4 regions of the Hahella sp. KA22 genome follow, and region 3 is predicted to be linked to each of the others. Evidence: predicted binding sites of a transcription regulator. Region 3 holds the regulator's gene; each other region holds the start of a gene.
The links. Region 3 encodes FNR, which switches genes on or off when oxygen is low (the NO sensors DNR and NnrR bind a similar motif). Its sites were predicted from a motif close to TTGATNTANATCAA; they were not measured.

Region 1 (4,592 bases), 3.1 Mb from region 3:
TCATCATCGTAACGAATACTGAATCCCAGCTTTTCCGCCAGACACAGCATGGGTTTATTGTCCGGCAACACTGAGCCCACCATTTCCACCGTGCCTTTTTCACGGCAGTACTCAATGATCTTGCGCATCAGCACCCACCCCAGGTTTTCGCCACGCAGATCATCCCGCACGATGATGGCGAACTCACACTGCAGATTGTCCGCGTCCGTCCAGGCGCGCACCGTTCCCAGAGTATCCTCGCCATAACCGCTTTCCTTAGGAGACATGGCGATAAAGGCCATTTCCCGGTCATAGTCGATTTGCAGCATCTGCACCATTTCATCGTGAGTAAAGGACTTCCGATAGTGAAAAAAGCGGTAGCGAATCGATTCCGGCGACAGGCCGGAATAGAACTCGATGTGACTCGGCTCATCCTCTCCCCGCACCGGGCGAATTTCCGCCTTGCGCTTCGACTTGGGCAGCATGATCCATTCCCGCAGTTCCTGCGGATAAGGCTGAATCGCCAACTTCGCCGGCTTGTCGAGATCAATCATGGCGTTGACCGCCACCGCCCCGTGCTTGTCAAAATACAGCGGCATGACCTCAAGGCCTTTAATTTCAGGAATGTCGATAATGATCTGCGACAGAATCACCAGGGTTTCGCAAATTTTGGCGATGTCCTGCTCGGGGTTATAGCTATAGTCTTTCAGCAGGCGAAACATATGCGTCTGTTGCAACAAGTCCCGGGCCAGCACCATGTTCAATGGCGGCAGAGCGAGCTTGCGATCCGCCGACACATTCACCGCCGCGCCGCTGGCGCCGCACACCATTAAAGGCCCAAACACGGGGTCGCGGGTGACTCCCAAACTGAACCCCACCCCGCCCACCGTCTGAAAACTCGGCTGCACCGCAAACCCGAGAAAGCCGCTGTCGGGATAGTGCTCTCTATAATGCGTCAATAGATAGCGACAGGAATCGCGAATGGATGCTTCCTCCACCAGCCCCTTCACCCGGCCCTTATAGCGGCCGCGACCGGTCTTCTCGTCTTTAAAAGGGACACAGCTATGCTCGTGCAAAATGCGGATGTCAACTGGCGAGCCGAATTCACGCGCGACTTCCACTACCTGCTCTTCCGTTTCACAGTAGCGGGTATCCTGCATGTTGATGCCGTAGTCGGTGAGAATCTGCCGCGACTCCGCATTAGTCAGCACTCTCCGTCCTGAGGCGTATATCTTCTGAATGGTCTTACGCGCACGGGAGCGGTCCACCACTGGGTCGGTATAGGATTCAGGCGTCTCCCGCAGCACCCGCTGACTGCGCTGGTGATTAACCATGTGCATGAAGGCTTTCACCGCCTTGTCCGGCGTGGAGAATGTGGGCACGCCGCTATGGAAAAACGCTTCCCTGGCGTCATACACCGTACTGTGCCCTAACCAGCAGGTGAAAATATTCAAATGAGAACGCTTGCCCGCCTCAATCACCGCATCCGCCACCTGCAGACTGTCCTCGGTCAGGGACGGGGCGTACAACACCAATACATTGGACACATGCGGATCGCGTCCGAGTATCTCCAGAGTACGGCGATACAGCTCCGGGTTGGCGTCGTAGTTGAGATCGATGGGGTTGCGGCGCGTCCAATAAGGCGGCAGATGCTTGCCCAGTTCACTCACCGTTTCCGGCGACAGCGAACCCAGCTCGCCATTCAAAGACGCCAACCGATCCACCGCCAGCACTCCAGGGCCCAGACCGTTGCTGATTATGTGCAAAGGCTCGCCGCGCACCGGTTTCATCCGGGTTAAAGTCTCCAACGCATCGAACATCTCATCGGCGCCGTTAACCCGCAGAACCCCGGCGCGCCGGAATACCGCATCGAAAATCTTGTCGCCGTCCACAACCCCCAAAGGCAACTCTGCGGGGCGCCATTGCGATGCCGGAGTGCGACCGCTTTTCACTGCGATCACCAGCTTCCCCCGTGACACGGCCCGCACAGCGGAAATAAAACGTCGGGGCGAATGAATATTCTCCATATGCAGCAATATCGCTTTAGTGCTGCGATCCTGGGCCAGGTAATCAATCAGGTCATCGAGCCCGACGTCGATGCCGTCTCCCAATGTGGTGAGATGAGAAAAGCCGATTCCCCGCGTAAACGCCCAGTCGATGACCGCACTGGCGAGAGAGCCGGACTGGCCGATATAGGCGATCTTGCCCGGCAGCACGCCCATATGCATGTAGGTCGCATTCAGATTGCTGGCCGGGGACAGCATGCCAATGGTTTCCGGCCCCAGAATACGAATACCGTACTCAGACGCAATTTCCTGTACGGAATACATCAGCGGCCTGCCACTGCGGCTATGAGTGCGCGACAGGCCGCCAGTTAAGATCATCGCAGTCTTAACCTTGACGTTTCCCAGCACCCGGACAATACGCGGCACACTCTCCGGCGGCGTACAGATAATGGCCAGATCCGGCCGAAACGGCATTTGCTGGGGCCGTTTCACACAGGGGACGCCATGCACATCGTGATAGCCCTTGTCATTCACCACCACCAGACGGCCTGAATAGTCCGTGGACATCAGATTACGCAACACCATGCCGCCCAGATTATTGGAGCGTTCGGACGCGCCAATCACCGCGATGGACTTAGGGTTGAACAACGCTTCTAAATGTCGGGTTCCCAATCTGTTTTCTCCATTTGCGTTGACAGGCTCCGGACCCGGCGGCTGCGGAAACGCCGCCGATATCTAAGATACATAGACCAATACCGGCCACTTTGACAGATATCAAGATCCCCCGCTTTGACTGACTTGGCGTAATTCGATGCGCCCACCTCAATCGCGGGCGCGGACTATAACATTCGCCCCATCTCCGGTTTCAAGCCGTTATCGCTTTGCAGTAGACTAAAAGCCTCTAAAAGGAAAACAAAGATGAAAACCGCCCTTTTCTATCATAAAGACTGTACATTGCACGACATGGGCGAGGGGCATCCCGAAAGCCCCATGCGATTGCAGGCGATTATGGACCGGCTTGAGCACGCCGGCATACTGCAGGAAGTGGATCTGGTCGAGCCGCAGGAAACTGACCGCGATAAAATCATCCGGGTGCATCCCTCCCGCTACGTTGAACAACTGGAAAACCTGAATCCGGACAAAGGCCGCATCATGGTCGATCCGGACACCGCCCTGATGCGTCACAGCATGCGCGCCGCCTATCTGGCTGCGGGTTCAGCGGTGGAAGCGGCGGACATGGTGCTCAGCGGCCAGGCGAACACTGCGTTTTGCGCCGTGCGTCCGCCTGGTCATCATGCGGAGCGTAGCAAGTCCATGGGCTTCTGCTTCTTCAACAATATCGCCATCGCCGCCCGCCACGCCATGGATTTTCATGGCCTGGAGCGCATCGCCATCGTGGATTTCGACGTGCATCAGGGCAACGGCACGGTAGACATCTTTCAGGATGATCCACGGGTCCTGTTCTGCTCAAGCTTTGAGTATCCGCTGTATCCGTTCAGTCACCATGCGGTGGATCGCCCTAATATCATCAACACGCCGCTGGACGCCCACACGCGCGGCCTGCAATTCCGGCGCAGCGTTGAGCGGGACTGGCTCGCCCGCCTGCAGGATCACCGCCCGCAACTGATACTTATCTCAGCGGGATTCGACGCCCATAAACATGATCCCCTGGCGCATCTGGAGTTGGAAGAAAGGGACTACCGCTGGATCACGCGTTTATTGATGGATGTGGCGCGGGTCTACAGCAGTGGGCGCATCGTTTCTATTCTGGAAGGCGGTTATAACCTGAACGCCCTGTCCGCCAGTGTGGAAGCGCACATGGAAGGTTTGATGGGGAATTGAAGCGTCGAACGTAGTATGAGAGAACGGCTTAACCTTGCTTAGAAACTCCATCCGCCAACAGCGGAAGGAGTTTCCATAAGGTTGCGAGAAAGCGGCCTGTTCAGGCCAGGTTAGACGAGACCTTTTTCCAACGCTTCCTGACGAATGCCGTCCCAGCCGTTTTTGACTTGCTTCAACAAGCCCGCCACTTCATCCAGGATAGTCGCATCATTTTGCAGGTTGGCTTCAAATAAACGGCGCTCCATATATTCGTACAATGCATCCAGACGCTCTGCGATATCGCCGCCTTTTTCTTTGTCCAGAAACTCACGCAAACCGCCGACGATTTCAACCGCCTTGCCGATAAGCCGGTTTTTGCCTTCAAAGTTATTGGCCAGAATCTGCCCCTTCGCCATGGTAATGCGCTCCAGCGCTCCATCGAACAACAGCTGGATCAACTTATGTCCATCCGCATCGACGATGCTGGTCTGACGATTCACGCTCTGATACTGATGTAACGCGTTCATTGTAATAGCAACCTCATAATTACTCGTCTGTGATCTTAAGCGCCTGGATCAGGCCCGTCGCTTAACCCTTGCTTCCAGTAGTGCTGGCCACCAGCGCTTCCAACTGCGTGGACAAAAAGTTTTCCGTGTTCTTGAGCTGGGAGATAATCAAATCCGCGGCGGTGAACTGACGCGCCAGCCTGTCTGTCAGGGCGGTAATTCGGTCGTTCAACTCCGTGCGATCTTCGGAGATTTTTTCCAGCTGAGAGTTAAAGCCATT
Region 2 (4,592 bases), 430 kb from region 3:
GTGATGCGAGTATCCTGCTTCACCCCCTGATGAAACGGCGGGTTAGTGACAATGGCGTCTACGCCGGGCTGCACTTCAGCGAGCCCGTCTGACGCATAGATATTCAACTCAGCGCCATTGGCTTCAGCCGTGCGCGCCGCGCTTTTCAGCGCCAGCAGATTAATATCCGTCAGCTCCACCGATGCTTTGGGGTAGCGCTTCTTCAAAGTCGTTCCAATGACGCCGCATCCGCAACCAAAGTCCAGAAGTCGCCGTCCGTGCAATTCCGGCAGGGATTCCAGCAGTACTTGCGTTCCCTCGTCCAGACGCCCCGCGCTGAAGACTCCCGGAAGCGTGAAAAGTTGCAGTGCGTCTACTTTCTCCTGCGTGAGTTCATAGGCGCGCCAGAACTCGTCTTGCTTCGGCCGCCAATCTTTCGCCGGCGTCAATTGCCAAACCTGACAATGACGCGCCGAGTCCACCTTGGTGGCGTCCCAGCCTTCTTTCGCCAGACGCTTGGCGGCGCTCTCAACGCCTTCCCGCTTTTCCCCCACCAGCCAGATATGCTGCGCCCGTTTCACTGCTGGCGCGGCAACGGACAACATCAGGTCCAGCATTTCTCTGGCCTTCGGCATGAACAGGGCGACTTGGTCCCATTGCGCGTCCGCGGGCAACGCCAGATCCGTAAATAACCGCTCTTCCGCTACGGCGTTCCGACAGGCGTTCACCGCCGTATGGTCCCAACTCAGAACGCTGACTTCTGCGCCCGTCTGGCGCAGTTCCGCCGTGATGGCGTCTGCGGGCGGCGAGCACAATAATATCCGGCCGCTCAACTGCTCACGTTGGCGTAACAGCGCTTGGCTGGGATTGCTTAACTGGCTCATGCGGGCCTCGGAATACTGATAACTTCGCCTAATGTGGCGTATTCATCCGCACCCAGACGGGACAGCGGGTCCACCTGCATCGCATCCACTTTGAGACGGCCTTTGGCGTCCGTGGTCATGACGCTATCGTCCACAAACAGTTTTTCGATATTGAGCAGCACCATCGCCTGAGGCACGCTGCCCAGCTCCACCACTTCCTGCACACGACACCCGAACGCCAGACGACACTCAGCCAGACGGCCCAGCTCGAAGCCTTCAAAGTCCACCAATGACAAATTAAGCCCTTGCAACTCGGATTCGCCGTAAGGCAGCGTCCGGGACGAGTCCGTCACCGCCTGCGCCATTTCACGACCAGCGATATGCACCGTGCAGGGCGCGCCAACCTGTAAATTACTGCGCGTATCTTTCAGCTCTCCGCTGGGCTTTTTGCCGATGGAAATGGCGATGGTGGGGGGCGCGCTGGAAATCGCCGTGAAATAGGAGAACGGAGCCAGATTCATGCCGCCATCCTCATTGCGGGTCAGCGCCCATGCGATGGGACGGGGGATGACGGTCTGCGTCATCCAATGATAGATTTTGGTCGCTTCTAATTGCTGGAAGTCAATATACATGGGGGAGACTCTATGGCGTTGCAGTGGCTTGAAGTTGCTAAAGCCCGCTATTTTAAGCCCCCCCGCCTCTTTTTTCTAACCTTTACGCAGAGTTGAGGAAATAATGATGCCCCAATAATGGACTATATAAAAAGACCTATCGACGCAGATGAAAATGTGATCAGTATCCACTCAATCTTTGTATCATTGTGTAACACTGCTCAACATTCAGTCAGGATCGCCCAGGCAGCCAAGCCTGGAGAGCCCTGACGTTATAAAAACAAATACGTCCATCAACCTGTCGCGCCAGGAATCTATAAAGTTATAACAAACCCTGGCGCCGGGGTCTGCCTGAATGCTGTCAGCAGGCCCAGGGCAAAGAGGCGCCACAATGAGCATATCTCCAACACTATCGTCGATGCTGTTCATCGTTTTGTTGAGTCTGACTACGCCGTCCTTTGCGGTGACGCTGCAAGGCGTGGAAGTTCCTGAATCCCTGCCGCCAGAAGGCGACCGCCCTTCACTTTCCTTGAATGGAGCCGCCACGCGCCGCTTTCTGGTTTTTGTCGATGTTTATGTCGGCGCGCTGTATGTAGAACAAACGACTCACGAGGCGCAAACGCTGCTTGCCGACGAAGGTTACCGGCGTATGGAGTTCACCATGCTGAGGGACGTGCGCGGCCGCAAAATCGCCGACGCCTTTTACGAAGGCATGCGTCTGAACATCAGCAAGCAGCAGGCGGAGGACATCCGGGGAGAGATTGAGCAGATGGTGCACATGTTCGACCAAAAACTGGAAAAAGGAGACACCGCCGTCGTGGAGTATATCCCCGGCGTCGGAGCGCAAGTCTGGCTGGACGGGCATGACCGCGGCGTCATTCCGGGCAAGAAGTTATTCGACGCCATTCTTTCTATCTGGATTGGCGACTACCCTGTCAGTCAGGACTTCAAAGCCGGCATCCTGGGGACGCCGCAACAAACGGCGAGTCGAACGGCTGACCGGAATTGACCCCGGTCAATATAAGCGTTACCGAGGGGCCGGCCGCCGGGAGAGGTTGACCTGAATCAAACTCGTCATGGCGGACCCTCGCCATAATCCAACTAAAGATCACGTTATTATCGATCAGCCAAGTTGGAGATCCATTATGTACATCGACGAGACCATCATCGCGGGTTTACTGGTAGTAGGCATGACCATCGCATTCTTCGGCGGCGTCTATGTCGTGCTGAAAAAAGAAAACGACAAACATCAGAAACATCATTGATTACAGGCTCCGTCGTTACGGTGACGTCAGTAGTCCTGCTTCCACTGTAACTCGACGCCGCCAAAGCCGGACTGTCCGCCAGTGGTCGTCTCCAGGTTGAGGTTGGGGTTCAACTCCACCTCGACGGAGCCTTTCCACGGCTGCGCCGGGTCTGGGGTACGCTCCAGCTCCAGGTATACGCGTTCAGTCAGATATTTGCCCACACCGACGGATACGCCGCTGCCGTTGTCGGTTTCCTGAGTGTCGACGGACAGTGTGTCAACGCCCAGCAGGTCGCGGGTGGTGGCGATGGGGTCAAAGAAACTGCCGCCTTCTCCACGCAGCGTCTGCACCGCCGCCGCCAGGCGATACGCCTGAATCGGCGTGATGTTGCGCACGGACTTGCCAAACATGAGCTGCGACAGGATTTCATCTTCCGGCAAGGGCGGGTTTGAACTCAGGTTCACCTTCAGCGACGCCAATGATCCGGACAGCTCCGCACGATATTCCGTGTCCTTGCTGGTGTAGACGCCCACGATAAACATGGTGAAGCTGTCGTTCTCAAACAGCACCTCCCCTTCCTGCAGGTCGAATTTCTTACCGAATACTTCAAAGGTGCCGCGCAAGGTTTCAAAGTTGCCACGATAGGAAGCGGATTCCAGCGGTCCTTTGGCGAACACCCGGCCTTTCAGTTCCGCTTCCAGCCCGCGCCCGCGCAGATAAGCCTGCTGATTGACGACCAGACGAATATCCAGAGCGACCTTGGGCAAAGGCAGGATGCTGTCTTCCTCGAGCACTTCTTTAGCCACCTCGCGTACTTCAATCTCCGGAATATCACGGCCCAGCGCCGCGTCCAGCATCATCGCAAACGGCAACACTTCCACTTTTCCGCTAAGCAGCAAGTTTTTGAAATCCCCTTCCAGCGTCAGCTTCCCGGACACCGCGCCTTCCATATCGGAGCGGCGCAGAATACTGGCGTTGGTGGCGACCAACTGCAGCTCTATCGGCTTGTCGTCACTTTCTTCACCGCCCTTCAGTTCACTCCAGTCCACATGGCCAAGCAGCTCCAGCTTGCCGGAGCCGCCATCACTGGCGGAGCTGTCGCTCATGGTCATTTTCCGGCCGGAAAACGCCAGATTGGCCTGAGCGTCTTTAAATAAAGTGCTGGTGATGCGGTTTTCGTAAAAACCATCCTGCAGTTTCAAATCGCCATTTAACAGAGGATCGCCCAGAACGCCCTGGGCGGTCAGATTCAGATTCAGGTCGCCGGAAAAGCGGTGAATATCCGGGTCCAGCAGGAAATTAAGCCAGCGCGTCTCCAGGTTGCCCGCCACCGCCACATCCAGGGGAATCTTACGCACATCCAGTTCGCCCTGCAGTTGGTTGAAGAAATCCAGGTAAGTGCGCGCGTTGATATCCAGCTTCACTCTGCCGGTCTGCGTATCGTCTTTCTTGATCACTGTCGCCAGGGACAAGGTTTCGTTTTCCTGTGTGGCGATATCAGTATGCAACTGCAGCGGGTACTTCTGTTTCCGCCCTTTGTCGTCCGTCCCTTCGATTTCCGTGGCGTAGGCGACATAACCGTCCACTTTGGGTTGCTGCAGCGAACCCTGCAGCCGCAGATTCGTATTCAGCAGCCCATGCTGCACTTGCCAGCCCAACGCTTGCAAACTCTTCGTGTTCACACCGGAGCCGTTCAGCGAGACGTCAAACCCAGTGGGCCGCCACCAGCCAGACAGATCAATACGCCCGGCATCGCCCAGATTCGCAGTCAAGGAGGAAACGTCCACCCCCTGCGTTCCGCCTTCGCCTTCGCCAGTCACCTCGAACGGCAAGGTCGAGTAGCGCCCTGCGGTGTGCAGACGGCCACTGACTTTGGGATCGGCAAACGCCCC
Region 3 (4,592 bases):
ACACACCTGACGAAAATATTGAGCACCTCAACAAAGTGCTCGACAAGATGCGCACCGAAGGCTATTTAGACAAAGTGTACTCGAACTACAAATAGAGAGTTTTACGCTTGGCTTAAGGCGGCGGAATTCCGCCTTATCCACTCTTCCATCTCCTTGTGGACCTCATCGGTAGCTCGTCCACTGGTTTCAATCGGCGCCCCGACTTTGACCCTTATCAATCCCGGACGCTTACTAATGCTGCCGGCAGGCCAGCAATCTCCAGCATTGTGCGCCACAGGCAGCAAAGGAACGCCCGCGCTGACAGCCAATAAAGCGCCGCCCTTGTTGTACTTACCGACCTGCCCAGGACGAACGCGCGTCCCTTCGGGGTAAATCACAACCCAATACCCTGACGTCAAACGCTCCTTTCCCTGCTTAAGCAGCTGCTTAAGCGCCGCTGACGGCTTACTCCGGTCGATGGCGATAGGTTTCAACCTCTTTAGCGCCCAACCAAAAAACGGAACCTTCATCAGCTCTTGCTTAAGCACTGTGCACTGAGGACGAAATATGACCCCTAACAAATAGGTCTCCCAAGCGCTCTGATGATTACTGACAACCACGCAGCTCGTTTTTGGAATATTCTCCAGCCCCTCGATCTCATAACGTATACCGCAGACAATACGCGCCCACCAAAGTGCGAACACATTAAACCGGGATACGATGTAATACCGCTTTTCAAAATTGACGTAAGGGCCTACCAGCATCCCAATCAAAGATGTGATGATGACGCCCCAAGCATACCCAATATAAAAAACGAAAGACCGAAATAGCTGAAATGCCTGCACTTTTGCCCGCCTTTTTTCAATGCCCGCAAAGGATATCAACTCCCCGCCCAAAGCTGCAATGAATGTTATCCCTCAACGCCCCAGAAACCCAATGTTTGAGGGATATTGCGACTAAAGTACACCCTCTCAGACAGCCACCCGCTCACCCCTTGATCAATATCAAGACTCCCTTTCGGGAGCTGGATACACTGAGCATGGAGAGAGGGGGGATCCACTTGCCAACAAGTGTGACAGCAGGCGCGCGCGCCAAATCGCTGACAATGATAGTCAAACGCGCGCAGATGTTTTCTTACCTGGTTGGAGACCCAATATGCCAGTTGGAAAGGTTGTCGAACAAGCGATACAAAATGGGGGTAATGATAGCTGGGTTTATTTGCTCAACTCCCCCCCTAAAGAGTTCTCCAGTGAAAACTGGAGCGCCCTGGACGAGGGAGCCTATGACGCGGACTATCGCAACAGCTCTCTGGCTCGATATTATGAAGGCGGGTTCGCATTGAGCGTTCAGGCGCCCTGCTTTAATACACTTGTCAGCGCGGAAAATTACACCCGCAGACTCCCATCTATGAATGCAAATTTGCAAAAGTACATCGACTATGTCGTGAAAGAAGTGAGACTACTCAAGCAAAGCCTCCCCGTCGGCAGTCAGGTTAAGTACCTGCATTGGTTCGGCGATCTGGTTCGCCAGCTCACTCCCGCAGCGCAGACGCAGGTGATGTACTATTTAGGTCGGGAGTTCAAACTGAGCTTCGGCGCCGACGCACGCCATGTCATTGAATTGGACGCTCGCCCTGAGTCCGAGGAAGCGCTAGCCCTGATCAAAGGATTGGGCTTCAATATCATCTGCATCAATGATCCCGGCGAATACGCACAGTCCTTCCCTATTGAGAACCTTAAGGATTGGCTGCAGACCATTCGGGCATTCGACTTCAAAGCCGTTTACCTGCGCCTGAAAGTGACTCCTGCGACCGTCGCCGCACTATCCGAGCATCTTGAAGAAATTCTGACAGAGAGACCGCAAGGCATCCTACTTTCCAGCCATAAAACGGAATTCGCCAGCACATCAGGCCTGGAAGCCGCGCAAAAAGATTTCAAGCGACGCATTAAGTCCGCATCGTTTATCCCGATCACGCAGGACTTTTTCGCACTACCCTGGACAGGCTTGATTAGCCAAGGAGTCAGTTGCCTGCATGGCGTTGGGCTGGGCGCTTTTTCTTACACGCCCCACTATCAATTGCGCAACGCCACACAGTTGGACGACTACTACAAGACCCTGGATAACAGCGAGCTTCCAGCAAGAGCAATTCGCTACACTCAAACCCAGTTGTAACAAAAGGTGAAAACAATGTAAAAACAAAGGCGAGCGTAGGTTTCCCTGTAAATTTCCCATCGTAGGGATTTGCTTTTAAATAGCTATTGGCTATCCTAGAAGCCTCTTTAAGCAGTTTCACTCATCCAGCCACGAGGCAACCGATGGAAAGCAAGCATATAGCAACCTCCTCTCCTTTTAGCTTACACAGAGGCTGCCACGAATGTAATTTGAGCAAGCTTTGCATTCCTATCGCGGTTGGGGCTGAAGATATTGATCGTCTGGAAGAAATCATTCGTCAGGGCAAAATGCTCAATCGCGGCGAATATATCTTTGAGCAACACACCCCATTCCGCTCGTGCTTCGCAGTTCGTAGCGGCGCGATCAAAACATTCACCGTATCTGAGGAAGGCGAGGAACAGGTCACTGGCTTTTATCTGCCTGGCGAGATTATCGGCCTGGACAGCGTTAGCATGGAAAAATATTCCTGCTCCGCCGTCGCCCTTGAGCGCACCAGCGTATGCGAAATTCCTCTGGAAAAGTTTGAAGACCTTGCTTCGGACATCCCCAGCCTGCAACACCACTTTTTCTCATTAATGAGCAAAGAGATTCAGGAAAGCAGGCAGCTCACGATGCTACTAAGCAAAAATTCAGCGGAAGAGCGTATAGCCTCTCTGTTATTATCCCTGTCGACCCGCTTCAGTCGTCGTCGCCTGTCCGGCACAAACTTCAGACTTCCTATGCCTCGCAGCGATATCGGCAACTATTTAGGCTTGGCCGTCGAAACTGTCAGCCGGGTCATTACCCGCTTCCAGAACAACGGCATTATAAAAGTTCAAGGAAGGGAAGTTCAGATATTGCAATTGGACGAACTACAGAAAATTCTTCGCCACGACACCAAGTGCCTGGAGCAGCAGAAGGAATCAGCCCTTAACGCTCGTTAACGGGTCTCTTCCAGGCAGTTTTCAGCCGCTTTTACACCGCCACGCTGCTGGCATTGTTCAATCAACGCCGGCAGATAGCGGCGCCAGGGAAGCTGCTTAACGCCAAAGGTGTTGCGCAGCTTGATACACCCCAACGCGCCATTCGCCGGAAGCGCCACCCCCGGTAATACATCAGCGCCCTTTTTCTCGATCAGGGCCTGCAACATCTCTTCCTGCCCAAACGCCTGCAGCACAATCGCCTTCAGCAACTCATAGTGGGTGACAGCTTCAGCGCCAGCATAGTGGTAAACACCCCACACAGAGATATTACAACTCAACTGCTTAATAACCGCGTCTACAACTCTCGCCACATCATCCACCGCCACGGGAGTCAGCTGCATATCGGTGCTGGCGTTCAGACGCTTTCCTGAAGACAGCGCAGAAAGCATGGTCTGCAACCAGCCTTGGGCGCCCGCCTCCAGCAACCACCCGACCCTCAAGATCAGATGCTTGCTATAGTTTTCCTGAAGCCATTGTTCGCTCTGCAGTTTAGTCCGCCCATACACTGAAAGAGGACGTCCTTTGTTGGCGGAAATATAGGGATTCTTTTTGACGCCATCAAAAACAAGATGGCTGGAGAGGTGAATAATCGGCGCCTTCCATAAAGCCGCCACTTCCGCCACCGCCTCGCAAGCGGACACATTAACCTGATAGGCCAAATCCGGATGCTGCTCCGCTTTAAATAAGTCGCCCATCTCCGCAGCATGAACAACAAAATCCGCAGAGGGCATCGCTCTCATTGCTCGCACGATCGCATCATTGGTCATCAGAAACTGCTCGTAGGGAACGCCCTCCACCGCTATGCCGCTCTGCTGCAAACGCTGAGCTATAGCCTTACCTAATGGCGAATCGACTCCCGTCACACAAACAATCACTCATGTACCCCTTAAATGTATCTCGTAGCCTTTAGCGCCCCTGGAATGCGGACCGCCTGAAGATATTATGTTAACAATATTGGCTGCTTGAAGGGATTTTCGCAAACCCGATACCCCGGGCTTTATCCCCATTCTCCAGCTTAACGCTGCACCTTAAACCCCTTCCGAGCGATTAAGGTATACCCTGGGAACACGCGAGGTCATACCCGTAAATAAAGTATAGGAGATTGTTGACGCATATCCTGCAACCTCATCAGCGGAAACAGCCCCACCCCACAACTCCACCTCCGACCCAATACGCGCCTCTGGAATATGAGAAATATCCACCGTCAACATATCCATGGATACCCGCCCGATAACGCTTGTCCGCTTACCGCACACGGCGACAGGCGCACCATTCCGCATCTGTCTTGGATATCCATCGCCATACCCTACAGCAACCACCCCCATTCTTGTTGGACCGTTCGCAGTCCAGGCGGCGCCATAGCCAATAGAATCTCCAGCTTGCAGCTCCCGGGTAGCAATCAAGCGTGACTCAAAAGACATTACTGGCTTCAAGCCAAAGTCCGCCCCTGTCTTATCCGCCATAGGTGATGCGCCGTAC
Region 4 (4,592 bases), 2.4 Mb from region 3:
GCCGCAGGTCTGCATGGCGATGTCGCCAAACTGCAGGCCGCGTACGCTGGAGTCCACAGACTGTTTGATTTCCTTGGTAAGCTGAGTCATGCGGCCCACGGCGTCATTCACTTCATCATTGACTTCCCGCATGGTGTGCAGCATCTGGTCGATGTAGCTGCGCGCATTGAGCGCGTCTTTCATATCCAGCGAGGCCACATCTCCAACAATCGCCCGTACTTTGCTGATGGCGTCTTTGGTTTCGTTGGCCTTGCCTTTGATCTGCGTGTTGAGGTCGCTGGAAGTACGCGACAAGCGCCGCACTTCGTCCGCAACCACGGCGAAGCCTCGCCCGGCTTCACCCGCCCGCGCCGCTTCAATGGCTGCGTTAAGCGCCAGCAGGTCAGTCTGATCGGCGATTTCCTGAATATTACCCAGCAGGGAGAACATCTGGTCGATGTGGTGACCATATCCTCGATGCGATGCACGGCATTCACGCTTTTCTCACTGACGCTGACCAAGAGGTCAACGTAAGTCCCGATAACCTGATCCAGGGACTTGGCGAAAAACTCGATGCTGATATTGTCATCGCCGATTTCATTCTTGCCGCCAGACTTACCGCCTTTTTTGGGGTCGCTCTTCTTCCCCTTCATCCGCTCGAAAATTTCTTTGGCCAGTTCATTCTGGTGGTTGGCCAATTCGCTCAAAGAAACGAACGCCTGCCCCAATAACTCGATGTTGTTACTGATCGTGTCCGCCAGATCGCGATTATCGGAACTGATGGAAGCCAGTTGCCCATTGGCGTAATTGTCGATTTCCTTAACCGCGCTCTGAAAATCCCGCTCGCTGCTCTGTCGCTGTCGTTCCAGCTCCCCGTTACTTTCATTCTGCTTGCCGTCGGAAATCAGACTGGAGGCGAAAAACGCCAGACTGGAGGCCGTGAACAGTCCGGCTGAAAGCAGCCCGGACGTCAACCATCCGCCACACAGCGCCGCCAGCCCTGCTCCCAGAGTAGCCAATACGATTGGATCTTTCGCCATCAGGTTCCGTGTCATTGCAAGCATAGGATTCCAGGAAAGCTGTTAGAAATGGATTTAATAACTATAGAACAACCTGCCGCCGCCGTTTAAAAAATAGACCCTGATCAAAATAAACCGGGGTTCCAGAGATCAACGTCAGAGCATCGCAGCCAACCCAAAAAAATGCGCTATGCTTCAGGAATAACCATGCGAAAAAGCGGAATACGGATCATCGGCAAGGAGTTTCATATGGGTTTGAAATACGCAGGTCTAGTCATAGGCTCGCTACCCGAGCCCCTGCAGACAGCCAGCCTGAGCCTACTGGAGTTGCAACAAAGCGAACTGCACGACGCCATTGAAAAGATCAACGGCGGCCAGTGGCATGCGATCATTCTCTGTGTTGAGCAACCTTTGAAAGAAGCGCAAATGACCCTCGGCATGTTGCGCCAGGATACCCAGATCGGCGATACCCCTCTGATATGCCTGACCTCGGACAATAGCGTCGAAGACACCATTGCGCTGTTCAACTCCGGCGCGGATGACGTCATTCCCACCAACACTCCATCGGAAGAGTTCATCGCCCGCATCAACAAAGCCATCATCAACCTGATCGCCAACCGCCAGCTCAAGTCGCAATTACAATTCACTCATGATGTCGCCATGTCCGCCATGACTGACAGCGGCGACATGGGCGTCAATATCAACTTCCTGCTGGATTCCGCTGACTGCAATAACTTCGACGAGTTGGGCCAACGCCTGTTCCAGGCGCTGAATAATTACGACGTGCGCTGCAGCCTGCAGATTCGCGGTCGCTTCGAAGAAAAAAACATGGAGCCCAACGGCCTCTCCCGGGATCTGGAAAGCCGTCTGCTGCGACATTTCCAGGACGCCGGACGCCTGCACTCCGCCGGGCGTCGTCTGTTCATCAACTTCGACCAGGTGTCGCTGCTAGTGAAAAATATGCCGCTGGGGGACGAAAAACGCTGCGGGCGTCTGCGGGACAACCTGTTCTATCTGGTGCAGGGCATGGACAGTCGGGTAAAAGCGCTGGATGATCGCCGCACCACCGAGCTGCAGATGGACCTGCTCAAGCAACTGACGTCCAAGGCGCAGACAGTGCTGGAGGATATCGACAAGCGCTACTCGGATGTGGCGGACAAAATTATCAGCGCCACCGAGAACGCCGCCGAGCAGATGGTGTTCGCCCTGAATACCCTGGGACTGTCGGAAGAGCAGGAACATTCCATTATGTCGATTATCGACAACGCCATCTTCACCACCAATGACATCTTCCATCAAGGTCTGCGGGTCAATCCTGGAGATCGGCAGCTGATCCAGAAGATATCCGAGATGATGAAACTGCCTCCTGAAGAACTGAACCGCGCCTTGGAGCAGTTCAGCCAGGAGTAATTGTGAGTAAAGCTGAGGAAGTGGTTATTCAGACTTGCTGGCGCAACTGACGCACAGCTCTGCGAAAGGCAACACCTGCAGGCGGGACTCGGGAATTTCCTCCCCGCACGCGACACAGACGCCATACTCACCCTGCTGTAGCCGTTGCAGGGCCTTTTTCACCTGATTGATCTCGATTTCCGTCTCAACTTTGAGCGCATTCAGCACGTCGTCGTTCTCCCGCTCCTGCGCCTGCTCCGCTGAGTCCGCGGAATGTTCAGAGGTGAGGTCGCGGGTAATCTCTTCCAGACGCGTGATGAGTTCCGTCAGTTGCTCGGACAACCGGTTCTTAATGTGGGACTGCTGCATAATCTCTCCTTTGCGATGCTTACGGTGGTATCCCAGGCTGGTATTGCTCTCCCTGGCAAGAATGTCATTAAACAGAATATATGGCTTGATTCGCCGCAAACCAACAAGTTTTAATTGCGATTTTGTTGCAACAGAGAGATGTCTATGGAAGTCATCGTAGCCTCCGTCAATCCAGTTAAAGTTAATGCGGCGCGCAACGGCTTCAGTCGTTGTTTTCCCGATTCGCAGATTCACTGCGTCGGCGCCGGAACCGAATCCGGCGTCGCTTCCCAACCTCTCACCGACGACGAAACCCTGCAAGGCGCCCTGAACCGTGTGCAGGCGGCGCGGGAAACGCACCCTTCCGCAGATTACTGGGTGAGCTTTGAAGGCGGCGTCGACCGGATTCGCTCCCAACTGTTCGCGGTCGCCTGGGTGGCGGTGGGACACGGAGACGATATCAGTTACGCGCGTTCAGCAGCGCTGCCGCTACCGCAAGCCGTGGTCGAAATGATGGATCAGGGTATGGAGCTGGGAGAAGCCAACGACCGGTTATTTGGAACGCAGAACAGCAAGCAACAGACAGGCGCAATCGGACTGCTGACCCGAGAGTTGCTCAGCCGCGAAAGCCTGTACGCAGACACGCTGATCCTGGCGCTCACCCGCTTTACACTTCCTGAGGTTCGGATTTAAATCGCCTTCTTCCGCCAACGCAGTCTTTCTCCGCCGAAGCAGAACAGACGTTAGCCATCGACCCAACGATTCGTCCGACACAAAGAAAACCGCCAAAACCCGGCGCTAAGCCGGGTTTGGAAAAGCAAAGGCGCGCTTAGCGGCGCAATTCCCGTTCAGAACGAACGGAAGCGGCTGCTACAAAGCATCGCTCAGCAAGGAATAAAAATCGCCGCCCGGCTAAGCCGGTGAACGGTTATTTTCCTTACAATGACAAATTAGTGGCGAGGTCTGAAATTACGCTTTGGCTTTTCTTCTCGGGGACGAGCCTCGTTAACTTTCATGTTACGGCCTTTCAGATTGCTTTCATTAAGCTTCTGAATCGCCTCTTCCGCCTGCCCGTTGTCGGACATTTCTACGAAACCGAACCCTTTGGATTGGCCGGTATCTCTGTCACGGATGATATTGACGTTGCTGATATCGCCATAGGCCGCAAACGCTTCCCGCAAATCGTCTTCTGTTACCTGATAGGACAGGTTTCCAACATAAATATTCATCTCACCATCTCATTATTTGTCACGAGCGCCTGTAGCAATCACACTGACGAAAACCAAACGCTCCAATTATCGTCAGTGACTAGCCAACCGCTGGCTAATTCGGTTGCAGGCCCGCTCTCGCGCCTGCGCACAATGCATACAAATCTGGAACAAAAGTGGCAAAACGTCAAATAATTTAACTATGGAACATTCCCATTTCCAATTGATGACATTTCGCCGTCGCCTGCCCCTTATTCACTCGTGACGAATGTGGCGGCGTCAACTTGCGCCGCCCCCTTCGCCAGGGGCGTCCAGATCCTGCAACAACTTGATTTTAAGTAAGCACTTCCTGACCTCGAAGGTGCGGGTATAGCCGGGGAAGTTGGGCTCATCCACCGGCACCGAGACAGGACCCGCCGCCGAGGCCAGCGTGACAGTGCGCCCGGACGCATTCTGCTCCGGCACGTTATCGAACTGGTATTCCTTGAAACACAGGGTATTCTCGACATCAAACCCCTTGGCGCCCTGCTCTACCGATAACTCCGCGGCGCGCCGAATGGCCAGCTCTTCCACTTCGACCAACTCATATTTCTTGTAGGTTTCATAACTGACCTGATAACCCCCATCCGGCAACGCGATCTCGGAATAA

Region 1: EUZ85_RS11355 (histone deacetylase family protein) is a predicted target of FNR. The motif match lies at 2,750-2,763, and genes of this name have one in related genera.
Region 2: ccoM (cytochrome c oxidase subunit CcoM) is a predicted target of FNR. The motif match lies at 2,509-2,522, and genes of this name have one in related genera.
Region 4: EUZ85_RS04410 (TraR/DksA C4-type zinc finger protein) is a predicted target of FNR. The motif match lies at 2,842-2,855, and genes of this name have one in related genera.

What each region holds. Positions count from the first base shown of each region.
Region 1 covers NZ_CP035490.1:2,520,925-2,525,516, reverse strand. The annotation lists gene EUZ85_RS11360 (GNAT family N-acetyltransferase) at 1-2,657, opposite strand, end outside; gene EUZ85_RS11355 (histone deacetylase family protein) at 2,904-3,827, shown strand; gene fliS (flagellar export chaperone FliS) at 3,938-4,333, opposite strand; gene fliD (flagellar filament capping protein FliD) at 4,395-4,592, opposite strand, start outside.
Region 2 covers NZ_CP035490.1:5,173,643-5,178,234, forward strand. The annotation lists gene EUZ85_RS22855 (class I SAM-dependent methyltransferase) at 1-863, opposite strand, end outside; gene EUZ85_RS22860 (flavin reductase family protein) at 860-1,474, opposite strand; gene EUZ85_RS22865 (chalcone isomerase family protein) at 1,845-2,462, shown strand; gene ccoM (cytochrome c oxidase subunit CcoM) at 2,599-2,718, shown strand; gene EUZ85_RS22870 (translocation/assembly module TamB domain-containing protein) at 2,745-4,592, opposite strand, start outside.
Region 3 covers NZ_CP035490.1:5,600,730-5,605,321, forward strand. The annotation lists gene EUZ85_RS24695 (ABC transporter substrate-binding protein) at 1-95, shown strand, start outside; gene EUZ85_RS24700 (lysophospholipid acyltransferase family protein) at 102-824, opposite strand; gene EUZ85_RS24705 (hypothetical protein) at 1,135-2,151, shown strand; gene fnr (fumarate/nitrate reduction transcriptional regulator Fnr) at 2,295-3,074, shown strand; gene EUZ85_RS24715 (sugar nucleotide-binding protein) at 3,071-3,976, opposite strand; gene alr (alanine racemase) at 4,142-4,592, opposite strand, start outside.
Region 4 covers NZ_CP035490.1:994,387-998,978, reverse strand. The annotation lists partial or broken gene EUZ85_RS04425 (methyl-accepting chemotaxis protein) at 1-408, opposite strand, end outside; gene EUZ85_RS04420 (hypothetical protein) at 462-710, shown strand; gene EUZ85_RS04415 (two-component system response regulator) at 1,248-2,408, shown strand; gene EUZ85_RS04410 (TraR/DksA C4-type zinc finger protein) at 2,433-2,756, opposite strand; gene yjjX (inosine/xanthosine triphosphatase) at 2,901-3,428, shown strand; gene EUZ85_RS04400 (RNA-binding protein) at 3,686-3,964, opposite strand; gene EUZ85_RS04395 (hypothetical protein) at 4,223-4,592, opposite strand, start outside.